DNA from 4 places in the Pseudoalteromonas sp. KAN5 genome. Region 1 is predicted to be linked to each of the others. Evidence: predicted binding sites of a transcription regulator. Region 1 holds the regulator's gene; each other region holds the start of a gene.
What was found. Region 1 encodes sigma-54, which starts transcription at its own class of promoters, with help from an activator protein. Its sites were predicted from a motif close to GTTGGCACGNNNNTNGNNT; they were not measured.
Positions count from the first base shown of each region.

Region 2: a site for sigma-54 is predicted at 1,336-1,354, ahead of KAN5_RS09630 (flagellar basal body rod protein FlgF). Genes of this name have one in related genera too.
Region 3: a site for sigma-54 is predicted at 1,733-1,751, ahead of KAN5_RS10225 (DUF1328 family protein). Genes of this name have one in related genera too.
Region 4: a site for sigma-54 is predicted at 1,515-1,533, ahead of KAN5_RS09720 (flagellar assembly protein T N-terminal domain-containing protein). Genes of this name have one in related genera too.

Region 1 covers NZ_AP025589.1:3,709,619-3,712,790, reverse strand. The annotation lists gene lptB (LPS export ABC transporter ATP-binding protein) at 1-404, shown strand, start outside; gene KAN5_RS16490 (RNA polymerase factor sigma-54) at 471-1,967, shown strand; gene hpf (ribosome hibernation promoting factor) at 1,996-2,283, shown strand; gene ptsN (PTS IIA-like nitrogen regulatory protein PtsN) at 2,288-2,740, shown strand; gene rapZ (RNase adapter RapZ) at 2,918-3,172, shown strand, end outside.
Region 2 covers NZ_AP025589.1:2,134,525-2,137,696, forward strand. The annotation lists gene flgG (flagellar basal-body rod protein FlgG) at 1-512, opposite strand, end outside; gene KAN5_RS09630 (flagellar basal body rod protein FlgF) at 534-1,298, opposite strand; gene flgE (flagellar hook protein FlgE) at 1,474-2,841, opposite strand; gene KAN5_RS09640 (flagellar hook assembly protein FlgD) at 2,898-3,172, opposite strand, start outside.
Region 3 covers NZ_AP025589.1:2,290,485-2,293,656, forward strand. The annotation lists gene oadA (sodium-extruding oxaloacetate decarboxylase subunit alpha) at 1-1,015, opposite strand, end outside; gene KAN5_RS10220 (OadG family transporter subunit) at 1,026-1,271, opposite strand; gene KAN5_RS10225 (DUF1328 family protein) at 1,791-1,964, shown strand; gene KAN5_RS10230 (hypothetical protein) at 2,022-2,213, shown strand; gene pdxJ (pyridoxine 5'-phosphate synthase) at 2,276-3,007, opposite strand; gene recO (DNA repair protein RecO) at 3,067-3,172, opposite strand, start outside.
Region 4 covers NZ_AP025589.1:2,178,189-2,181,360, reverse strand. The annotation lists gene KAN5_RS09725 (LysR substrate-binding domain-containing protein) at 1-284, shown strand, start outside; gene KAN5_RS09720 (flagellar assembly protein T N-terminal domain-containing protein) at 268-1,461, opposite strand; gene KAN5_RS09715 (LPP20 family lipoprotein) at 1,623-2,081, shown strand; gene KAN5_RS09710 (transglutaminase-like cysteine peptidase) at 2,240-2,953, shown strand; gene KAN5_RS09705 (LapD/MoxY N-terminal periplasmic domain-containing protein) at 2,953-3,172, shown strand, end outside.

The sequences.
Region 1 (3,172 bases):
ACCTTAAAAAACAAGCAAGAGAAGAAGCTCTTGACAGCTTACTTGATGAATTTAGCATTCAACATATTCGCGACAGCCAAGGTATGGCCCTATCTGGCGGTGAACGTCGTCGTGTTGAAATTGCCCGTGCATTAGCCGCAGACCCAAAATTTATCTTGTTAGATGAGCCTTTTGCTGGTGTTGATCCAATTTCAGTGTTAGATATAAAGAAGATTATTGAACACCTTAAAAACCGTGGTATTGGCGTGCTTATCACCGACCATAATGTACGAGAAACTCTTGATGTTTGTGAAAAAGCCTACATAGTTTCTCATGGGGAGTTAATTGCATCAGGCACACCTGAGCATGTACTCGCCGACCAAACAGTTCGCGATGTTTACCTAGGTGAGCAATTTAGGCTATAAAGCCACACTTGGCTAAGCATCTGCTAAACTTAACAATGACAACAATAAAAGGATTGTTAGAGATACATGAGGCAATCACTCCAGCTGCGCATGGGCCAGCAACTTACAATGACACCGCAACTGCAACAAGCTATCCGCTTATTGCAGCTCAGCACATTGGATCTGCAGCAAGAAATTCAAGAAGCGTTAGATAGCAATCCGTTACTAGAGCTAGAAGAGCATGAGTATTCAGACGACACGGCGGGCAAGAATGAGCAAAAGCAAGATAACGACGACTTAACCGTTAGCGCCTCAGCAGATGACAAGCCCAGCGAATACGAACAAGAAAGCAGCGAAGCACTCACCAAAGAAACACTCAGTGATGAAATGGCGATGGATGTCACATGGGATGAGTACATGAGCGCTGCACCAAATAGCTCAGCAGGCCCAATGCCAGAGGACGAATCTATATATCAAGGCGCCTCAACAGAAACCTTGCATGAATATTTAATGTGGCAGCTACAGCTAACTCCATTTAGCCCTACAGATGAAGCAATAGCCATTGCAATTGTTGAGGCCATTGATGACTCAGGTATTTTAACGCTTAGCTGTGAAGACATTGTAGAGAGCTTAAATCAAGGCAACAACGAAGAAGAAATCGAACTTGACGAAGTACAAGCGGTTTTAAAACGTATCCAATTATTTGACCCTGTAGGCATCGCGGCTCGCAGTCTACAAGAGTGTTTATGTATTCAGCTAAATCAATTTGATCCGGCAACCCCTTGGATTAATGAGACAAAAATGATTTTAACTGATCATATCGATTTATTAGCTAGTCGCGACTATCGCACTTTGATGAAAAAGACTAAGCTTAAGGAAGATGAACTAAAAGAAGTGATGACTCTGATCCACAGCCTAAATCCAAAGCCTGCGGATACCATAGTACGAGAAGAGTCAGAATACGTTATTCCTGACGTATCAGTGAAAAAAATTAAAGGCCGCTGGGTGGTTGAACTTAATCCAGACAGCATGCCAAAAATCAGAGTGAACAGCCAATATGCAGCTATGTCGCGCTCAGTAAAGTCGAGCACTGATAGTCAGTTTATTCGTTCGCATCTGCAAGAAGCTAAATGGTTTATAAAAAGCCTAGAAAGTCGCAATGACACATTGCTCAAAGTAACCAATTGCATCGTAAAACAGCAGCAAGGTTTCTTTGAACATGGCCCTGAAGCCATGCGACCTATGGTACTCAATGACGTTGCTGAAATGGTAGAGATGCATGAGTCAACAATTTCTCGTGTAACTACCCAAAAATACATGCATACCCCGCGTGGTATTTTTGAGTTAAAGTATTTTTTCTCAAGCCATGTTAGCACTGAAAATGGCGGCGAATGCTCATCGACAGCTATTCGCGCACTAATCAAAAAACTGATTAGCGCAGAAAACTCAGCGAAACCATTGAGTGATAGTAAAATTGCAGATATATTGGCAGAGCAAGGTATCAAAGTAGCTAGACGGACTATTGCAAAATACCGCGAGTCACTGGCTATTCCACCGTCAAATCAAAGAAAGAGTTTGATTTAAGGCGTAAAATCAAAAAAGGAAAATGCTTATGCAACTAAATTTAACTGGTCGTCACGTAGAAATTACTGATTCATTAAGAGACTATGTAAACAATAAGTTTGCGAAGCTTGAGAGGCATTTTGATCACATCAACAATGTCCATGTTATTCTTGACGTAGAAAAGCTAAGCCAAAAAGCAGAAGCCACCATCCATGTCAGTGGTGCTGAGTTATTTGCTTCAACTGAACATCAAGACATGTATGCAGCCATTGACGGACTAATCGACAAGCTCGACCGTCAAGTAATCAAACACAAAGAGAAGCACGCTCGACACTAACACTATGAAATTAAGCTCACTTATTTGCCAGGACTGCAGTAAAACTGCGGTCCTTTTTAATAGCAAAAAACGGATCATTGAATTTATCAGCCAATTGGCTCATGAACAACTTCCTCAGCTATCACAACAAGAAATCCTCGATGCATTACTCGCTAGAGAAAAACTAGGTAGTACTGGTATTGGTCGTGGCATTGCCATTCCTCATGGTCGAATGAGTGGTATTGAAAATCCACTAGCAATCATTTTAGTGAGCGAAACGCCTATTAATTTTGACGCAATTGATAATCGCCCTGTGGATCTGTTTGTCGCTCTCATCGTACCAGAGGGTGATAGTCAACTTCATTTAAAGACGTTAGCCACAATTGCTGATAAACTTAACGACAAAGATTTTTGTAAACAACTACGTAGCGCGAAAACAGATCAAGATTTATATCACGTTATTGTTGAGCAATCGTAAGTCATACCTCTTGCGTTAGTGATCTATTATGGCGGTACAAAGTAGTTCAATAACAAGGAAAAATTATGACAGGTAGTTATTCTGTACACATAATTTTTAATAACGTTAATGAGTTATTTAACCAGCTAGAGTGATCATGTTTTTAATAAAATTGCTATTAAGTGAAGGAGAGTTTACATGGAGTTAATCATCATCAGTGGGCGCTCTGGCTCAGGTAAATCGGTTGCCCTGCGTGTAGTTGAAGATCTTGGTTATTATTGTGTCGATAATATCCCTGTAAACTTACTGCCTTCATTAGTTCGTAGTGTCTCTGATAATTACGACAAAATTGCTGTTAGTATTGATGTTCGTAACTTACCCAAAGAACAAGAAGAATTTAACGACATTCTTGAGTACTTACCCGGCTTTGCCAATCCAACATTATTTTATTTA
Region 2 (3,172 bases), 1.6 Mb from region 1:
ATCACCACGTTATCTGGCTGGCCTGCAATGCGAACAGATACTTCACCATCTTGCGACACGGTAATTGATTGCGCATCATCAGGCACATTCATTTCTGGTTGCACAGGAAACCCCGCCCCCGCGGTTACAATACGGCCGTCTTCATCAGTAGTAAATTGCCCATTGCGCGAATAAGCAATATTGCCATCAGGTTGCAACACTTCAAAAAAACCAGGCCCTGAGATCATCCAATCAAGTGAATTCTCAGTGGTTAACATATTCCCTTGAGAAAAGTTCTTTTGGTTTGCAACCACTTTAGCACCGGCACCGAGCATTAAACCTGAAGGCATTTCAGTGTCTTGTGATGAGCGACCACCAGGCTGATTAATATTTTGATACAATAAGTCCTCAAACACCGCACGGCTTTTCTTATAACCAACAGTACTGGCATTGGCTAAATTATTTGAGATCACCGAAATATCGGTTTGTTGAGCATCAAGCCCTGTTTTACTTATCCACAATGCAGGATTCATAGTCGTGTCCTCTCAATAAAGTTAAACAATACGCAGCAATTGAGTATGACGTTCGTCAATTTCTTCAGCTGTTTTCATTAACTTAACTTGTAATTCAAATTGTCGTTGATGGCTTATCATATCCACCATCTCGTGTACCGGATTTACGTTTGACATCTCTAAGGTGCCACTCATTACTTTTACGTCAGTAGCAATATCGCAAAATCCACATATATCATTTACGAGTAGTTCTGGCTTAGGTCTAAACAGACCGTCATTGCCTTTTTCAAGCTCAGAGTTGTTTGCCTTGATCACTTTTAAACGATCAACGACCTCTAAAAAATTAGCAGGTGCGCCCTGTGGGCGAATTTGAATGGAACCATCTTCACTAAATTCAACTTTTTCAATTGGCAGTGGCAAAATGATTGGCCCACCCTCGCCAATAACTTGGCGCCCGTGACTTGTCATCAACGCCCCATCAGGACTGATATTGAGTGTGCCGACTTTTGTATAGGCTTCATTGCCAGCTGCATCTTGTACGGTAAGCCACCCTTTATCACTCATAGCAATATCTAAGTCGCGACCAGTTTCAATAATACCGCCAGAGGTCATATTAGAGCCGGGACGTTCTTGCATGGAAAACACCCGCGTAGGCAGGCCTTCACCAAACGCTTGCATTGAACGCGCTTGTGCGAAGTCAGCTTTAAAGCCTGTGGTATTGGCATTAGCTAAGTTATTTGCTTTAAGCGCAAGGCCCCGCAAACTTTGCTTAGCCCCAGACGCTGCAATGTAGACCATCTTGTCCATATCATCGACTCACGTTGAAAAATCTATAACGAGATAAATGCAAGATAAGTGCCACAATAAATTGACATAACGTTCAGTGTCATTGCATACACAACGACTAACCAACGTATTGAAATAAAAAAGGCTGCTAATGAGTAGCAGCCTAGGTGTCGGATTATAAAAAGTAGCGCCGAGATTATCGGATCTGCAAGATATTCTGTTGGAGTGTTGAGTTTACTTCCAATGCTCGAGAATTGGCTTGGAAGTTACGTTGTGCACTGATCAAATCAACTAACTCGTTTGTTAAGTTTACATTTGATTGCTCAAGTGCAGACGAGTTAATTGAGCCTAATGTACCTGAACCTGGCTCTCCAGCAATAGGCTCACCTGAGGTTAAACTTTTTTTCCAACCTGTATCACCCGCTTGTTGTAAACCTTGCGAGTTTGAAAAGCGTACCATCGCTACTTGACCTAAGAATGACGTATCACCATTGCTGTAAGATGCAACAATTTTACCATCTGTACCAATATCAATACCTGCTAAACGTCCTACTGTTGCGCCATCCTGATCTAAGGCTTTAACTTCAAAGCGACTTGCATATTGAGTAGGTACCTTATTTGCAGTGCCCGCTTCATCGCGCCAGTTAATATTTATATCTTCAGGGAAACTCGCGCCGTTTGATAATAAATCTGAAAGGCCAGTTGCGGCACCCGCACCACCTGGGATAGCTAATGGATTAAATGTAGTTCCAGTATTCGCAGTCCCATCAGTTGCTTGTGGTAGACCACTTGAATCAAATTGAAACGTTGAAATAGGAGTGTAAGGAGCGGCTGTTTCTTCAACACCAGCTGGGCTAAATGGCTTTTCATCTAAGGTTGCATAGGTTTGCCATTCATTATCATTACCTGTCACTGCCGAATCAGTTTTTACAAAGAAAAACTGTAATACATGCGGTTCGCCCAATGAGTCGTAAACCGTTGTTGAAGTCGAGCTGTTATATGACGCGCTCACTTCAGGATCAAACGTTGTTACTGAAGGACTGCTTGCTCGTGAATCTAGATTGAACGACGAGTAAACATTCGTGGTAGCACGTGGCGAGCCTGATGAATCAGGGATTTGTAATGCTGAAGAAGTACTTAAACTAACCGATGTTGTATCACCTGTCGCTTCATCAACGGGAAAGCCCTGTAGGTAGTTACCTTTAGCATCAACAATAAAGTTATCTTTATTTAACTTAAATGCACCAGCACGTGTATAAGTAAAATCTTGTGCACCTAAATCCTGGCTCATTGCAAAGTAACCTTCACCCGTGATCGCTAAATCAAGTGAATTTTGCGTAAATTTTAATGACCCTTGATGGAACTGCTGCGCAACCATAGTTGTTTGTACACCATCACCATTTTTAGTTTTACCTGAGCTAAACACCGATGACGCATAGACATCCGCAAACTCCGCTCTCGACTCTTTAAAACCTGTGGTATTTACGTTGGCGATGTTATTAGCTGTAACATCTAAATCTTTTTGTGCGGCAGCTATGCCTGTTAACGCAATATTGAAGCTCATAATTCACCTCTAACTCTGTCAATGTTTAGCCTAAGGCTAACGAATAATTAAATTTTTTACGCGATTTCTGCAACGTCAGTTAGCCTAACCGCACCTTCTTTGGTGTTAATAATAATGCCATTGGCACCGTTAATATTGACACTTTCGATATTCTTAAAAGTCGCAATAGGCAAGCTGGTATATTCGCCATTTAGCTGCCCTTCAGCCTTAATTTTATATTCACCAGGTGGTAAACGTTCCTCGTTATCATTCATGCCATCCCATTCAAAACGGATCGCACCGGCAGATTGTGCACCTAAATCAATACTGCGTACCAATTGCCCTGACGAAT
Region 3 (3,172 bases), 1.4 Mb from region 1:
GCGTCACTAAAGGTAAGAAGCCTAAATCTTCACGAACACGCGGGATCTCTAATAACACTTCATTGAGTTTATCAGCTGCGCCTTGCTCTTTAAGCTGATTTTCCATATTTGTTAGCATGCCACCTGGCACTTGTGCTAATAAAATACGGCCATCAACGCCTTTTAAGCTGCCTTCAAATGCCGCATATTTCTTGCGAACATCACGAAAGTAAGCCGCAATTTCTTCTAACTGATTTAAATCAAGTTCAGTATCACGTTCAGTGCCTTCAACAATCGATACAATTGTCTCGGTTGCACTGTGACCATATGTCATACTCATCGAAGAAATCGCGGTATCAAGCATATCAATACCTGCATCGATCGCTTTTTGATAAGTGGCTGTACTTAAGCCCGTTGTTGCATGGCATTGCATTGCGATAGGAATAGAGACCGTTTCTTTTAAGCCTTTGATTAACTGCTCACAATCATACGGTTTAAGTAAACCTGCCATATCTTTAATACAAATTGAATGACAACCTAAATCTTCTAGCTGCTTAGCTAAAGTGAGCCACATATCTAGCGTATGTACTGGGCTAACTGTATATGAAATAGTACCTTGTGCATGAGCACCGACTTTTACTGCGGCTTTAATGGCTGTTTCAAGATTACGAACATCGTTCATGGCATCAAAAATACGGAATACATCAACGCCATTTTTGTGCGCTCGCTCGACAAACTTTTCAACCACATCATCTGCATAATGGCGGTAACCTAACAGGTTTTGACCACGTAATAGCATTTGTTGCTTGGTGTTTGGCATGGCTTTTTTCAAAGCACGGATCCGCTCCCAAGGATCTTCGCCTAAATAACGGATACATGAATCAAATGTTGCCCCACCCCATGACTCAATAGACCAATAGCCCGCATCATCTAATTTTTGTGCAATTGGCAGCATGTCATCTAAACGCATGCGCGTAGCTAATAATGATTGATGTGCGTCTCTAAGTACTAATTCGGTTAATTTTAATTTAGCCACAAGTCACCCCTTATAGTTTTTGTTTATTTTTGTACTGAGCAATCGCTGCACTGATCGCAGCAATGTGTGCACTTGGCACACCTGGTGCTTTGATTGACGGCGTACGCGTAGGCGCTGCAACCGGCTGTTCAAAACGGCTCGCTAATTTAGACATAATGATGATTGCTGAAATCAACAACGAAAGAAAAACAAATACGCCTACCATACCGGTGACCATTAAGTTTGCCGCTGTAGCTAGTAACTGACCTATATCCATGCTGCTCCCCTTGACTTCATTTACCCAACCTCGAGATTAGGTAAAAAATCACTTTATTTAAATAATTATGCACCAATGATAACAAAGAAACAGAGCAAGTCCAACACTTTGTAAATTGGTAAAACCAATTAATATAAAGCTAACATACTAACACTAAATTTAACACTCTACATTTTGCGATAATTTTACGAGAACTAGATAATAAAAATAGTGAATATAGCTATAAATTATAAGTGCAAGCCAAGATAAACCTCTGTGCAATGCGCCATCACAAGCATTTTTTGTATATGACTATTGCAATTAGTCGCACCAGATCAATTGGTCTTACCAAATAAATAGAGCTTTAAAGCAAATTTATATAGTCAGGAATAAGTTACAGGTAAAGTTGTAAATTATTCCCATCACTTTCATTTAGCCACATCATAAAAACTATAAACACATGATAATAAAGAGTTTATTCAATTGGCATGCAACTAGCATCATCTACTTCGAACAAATTAACAAACCAAGGAGACAACAATGTTACGCTGGACAATTACATTTCTAGTTATTGCACTCATTGCTGCAGTGTTAGGTTTTGGTGGTATCGCTGGTGCCGCAGCAGGAATTGCTAAGATTATATTTTTTATCTTTATAGTATTGTTAGTTATTTCACTTATTTCAGGCGCATTGCGCGGCAATGTTCCTAAGTGATCCAAATTAATCTCTAACATAATTAACAAAACATTATTTTTTACAAGGAATTACATTATGAAATCGACTACATTAAAAACAGCCGTTATCGCCCTTTTTGCTAGCTTTTTTATCATGGGTTGCGAAGACAACCACGCAGAAGAAGCAGGTGAGCGCATTGATGAAGCAGTTACTGATGTGCAAAACAAGGTTGAAGACGCCTGTGAAGAAGTGAAAGAAGGCGTAAATGCCGAAGAAACTAACTGTTAATATAGTTAGTTCTAAATAATAAAAAACGACTCATCTGAGTCGTTTTTGCTTTTAATCTGATCTCAAGCTCTTGCTTCTAGCATAAGCCGCTTCATATCACGCACGGCTTTATCTAAACCATCAATCGCAGCGCGCGCTATGATCGCATGGCCAATATTAAGTTCGTAAATCTCTTCCATCGCTGCTATTGGTTTTACATTGTGGTAATGCAAACCATGCCCTGCGTTTACTATCAAGCCTAAACTCGCTGCGTATTTTACGCCTTGACGAATGTGCTCAAGTTCTTCTTTCAGCTCTGCTTCAGTCTCAGCATCTGCATATGCGCCCGTATGTATCTCGACATAAGGGGCATTGCACGCTTTTGCTGCATCTAGCTGCGCTTTATCCGCATCGATAAATAACGACACTTTAATTCCAGCGTTACTTAGTTTTGCCGTTGCGGCTTTAATTTTATCTAAGTTACCAACCACATCTAGGCCACCTTCGGTGGTTAACTCTTCGCGTTTTTCTGGTACTAAGCAGACATAAGCAGGCTTTACATCTAGTGCGATATCGATCATTTCATCAGTGACGGCTATTTCTAGATTCATACGTGTTTGAATTGTTTTTGCCATCACATACACATCACGGTCTTGAATATGACGTCTGTCTTCACGTAAATGAATGGTAATGCCATCAGCACCTGCATGTTCTGCAACACTGGCTGCATGTGCAGGATCTGGATAACGGGTACCACGAGCTTGACGTAATGTAGCAATGTGATCAACATTTATACCCAAAAGTATATCTTTCATTGTTTTACCTATAAAAATAACGGTTCAATTCCGCACTAGAGTTAGGGTGAATATCCAAACTATTTGGATATAAAAAGCTCGCGGCTTTTTAATGGTTTTTTTCCTAGCAAAGGTTTCATTAAATGACGGCTTAATTGTTTTGCCATATATAACACATCCGGCGCG
Region 4 (3,172 bases), 1.5 Mb from region 1:
TTTGTTTTGCTGCTGGGGTGGATGTATCAAACGAGTACCAAGGTAATAGTCTGGAGACTTTATTGGCACTGGTGGCTATGGATGATGGTGTTACATTTGTACCAAAGCTCGCTTGCAGCGAGCGCATAGGGATCCGTTATTTACCAATCTTTCCTACTCAGCAACGTCGTGTCGTATTGGCTTGTCGTAAACATTATCCACATTTAGCTGGAATTGAGTTACTCGCAAACTGGCTGAGTGAGCACCCGAGTTTACGCCAACAATTGACTAAGGTTTTAAATTAGTGAGCTCGACTACATCATTGATTTGAATATTAGGCAAAGGTTGCTGATCAACACTCACGGCAACGGCACTTTGCTGATACACCTGTTCGACCTGAACTTGATTTAATGTGGTGATCAAGTTCGGCATTTTATTACCCGCTGCATCGGTTAAATAGTTATGATGAGCAATATTCAAGCGTTGACCTTTTTCAATGCCATGTGCTTTACCTAAGTTGATGATCAATTTATTGTTTTCAATATGTAGAATTTTTCCTTGAGTCTCTAAGCATGCCATTGCAGCTTGTAGATCGTAACTGACGGTTTGGTTTATATCAGTAATACTTTGACCATAATCAGAGCTCCAGAACTTTTCGCTGAATACATCGATGATTTGTGTTTTTTCAAATGGCCAGATACCTTGGCTGCGATAGCTTTTTTGCCAAAGTCGTTCATACGTGGTGCCATCAAATAAAGCAAAGTCCACCTTGTATGAGCGTTGGTACGTTTCGTCTTGCCAGAATGCGTAACTATTATTGAGCTTATCACTATTAGAAATATCAACAATCTGACTCAACAGTACATACTGTGAGTTGCTGCGGCTTGATATTTCTTCTAATAGTGCATCACTGTAATCGTATTGTTGATTAAAAAACTCGCTCACGCGGATCGGAAAGTTAAAATAAGCGGTTGGCTTAGCATTCATTGCCGATTGGCTTAATGTTTTATACAGGGCTTCGCTAGTGGCTTTATTGATGTCAAAAATTTGACCCATCATGGCCTGTTCACGATTGACTAATTGCGTTTGGGTGATCGCAACAAACTTAGTGAACTCATTAGCGGGGCAGTGCTCTTGTTGTGGGAAAATATCCAAGCGTAGCGTGATCGCAAATTGATCTGACTTTCGATCTTCACTGATCATTTCTATTTTTTGAATTTCGCCGTGACTGTTTATTTTTAGTTGATCTTGCGTAAGTACGCCGTCAACTAAGGTTTGCATTGAGCTCACACGGGCACCTGAGAACACTAACGCTTGGGTGATTGCATCTTTTATGGCCGCAGATTTTGCCGCCGCCACATCATCATTTTTGATACTGGCATGGCCTGTTGATTCATACCACTGTGCTGAGCTATTAGGCGAAAAAAGGCTGGCTGTTAGCCAACTTGTGGCGATCATGATTGTTGATAAACTATGCTTCATTACCCAAACCTTATACATAAACATCTGCTATATGCAGTGACAGAGCAAGGACTATACCAATTGTTTGACAACTTTGATCTAAAACGACAGTAAGTACTAATTTTGGCATTGATTGTGCATCGGTTTAGACATTATGACTTCTTTTAAGCGTGAGAGACGCCATGCGTAGTGTGATTGCAATTTGCATTTTTGCGAGTCTAGGTTTAGTAGGCTGTAGTAGTATTTTTGATAAACATGTGGAATATAAGTACATAGAGCCAGATAACTACCCAGTTTTAAAAGCGGTCGGGTATGCGCCAATTAGTGCTCAGCCCGGGGAGAATCAGTCACAGCGCTCGTTGATGGCAATTAAAGCATCTAAGCTTGAAGCGTACCGCGAGCTTGCAGAACAAGTATATGGGCAAAAGATTACCGCCGGCACCACTGTGCAAGGCAGTATTGCGCAAAATGATCAATTACACAGCCAAGTGCAAGGCATTATTAAAGGGGCGCAAGTCATTAAAAGCTATGCAGTTGGAGATACTTACGCTACCGAGTTACAGCTTGATATGAAACGTGTCCATGACTTATACATAGGCGAAATAAAGCCACGTGAAGTTAAAAAAGTCACTTATTACTAAAGTTAATTATTGAGCGTTAAATAGTCACAAAATAATGGCTAAAATATCTCACTGTTAACGCTTCAGTGCTATGCTTTATTTACTGTTTTTTACTGAATAAAGATTGTGGCAAGAAAAAGTTTGACGCGTTTTTTAGTGTACAACTCAAGGTTGCTTTTGTGAGCGAGTGTCGCTCAGTTAGTGTGCCTTTGAGTAAATGGAGTAATCGCCCGTTACTGCATTTTTTGCTGCCTCTTATATTTGCAACCTCTTTTGTGTGTGCCGATCGCCTATCGATTCAGTTCACTACCTTTTTAGAAAAAATGCACCAACAGTTTGGTCCTTCACGTGTGGCAGTTGCTCGTAATTGGCAAACAATGTTAGTCCAGTCACAGAACAAAACTGAACAACAAAAAATTTTAATCGTAAATGATTTTTTTGCTCGTAACTTGCGCTACCGAACCGATATGCAGCTTTGGCAACAAAATGATTATTGGGCAACTCCACTTGAAACTTTAGGGAAAGGGCTGGGTGATTGTGAAGATTATGCAATTGCTAAGTATATCAGTCTGCGCGCCCTAGGTATTGCAGATGATAAGTTACGGCTTATTTATGTAAAAGCACAGATCGGTGGGCCAAACTCTAGACAAACTCAAGCGCATATGGTGCTTGGTTACTTTGCTGTGCCAAATGCGCAACCACTGATTTTAGATAGTTTAATTGCAAAGGTATTGCCCGCAGCTAAACGTACAGATCTGAGCCCTGTTTTTAGTTTTAATAGCCAAGGTTTATGGGCTAATAATTCAACGCAAAGTGTTGCAAACCCTACTGCTAGATTATCTCGCTGGCGACGTATTCTCGAACAAACACAACAAGAAGGAATTATGTGGTGATGTCATTTATGTCCTTGTTTAAACGCAAAAGTAAAATCACTTTACGGCAAGAGTTATGGCTGGGGATTTTAGTCATTATTGCAGTAGGCTTTATGAGTAGTGTATTAATTAGTACTTATACTGCTAAACAGTATTTTTCTTCTCAGTTACATTTAAAGAATATCGATAATGCAAATAGCTTAGCTTTGATGCTAAGCCAGTTGCAGAAAGATCCTGTTG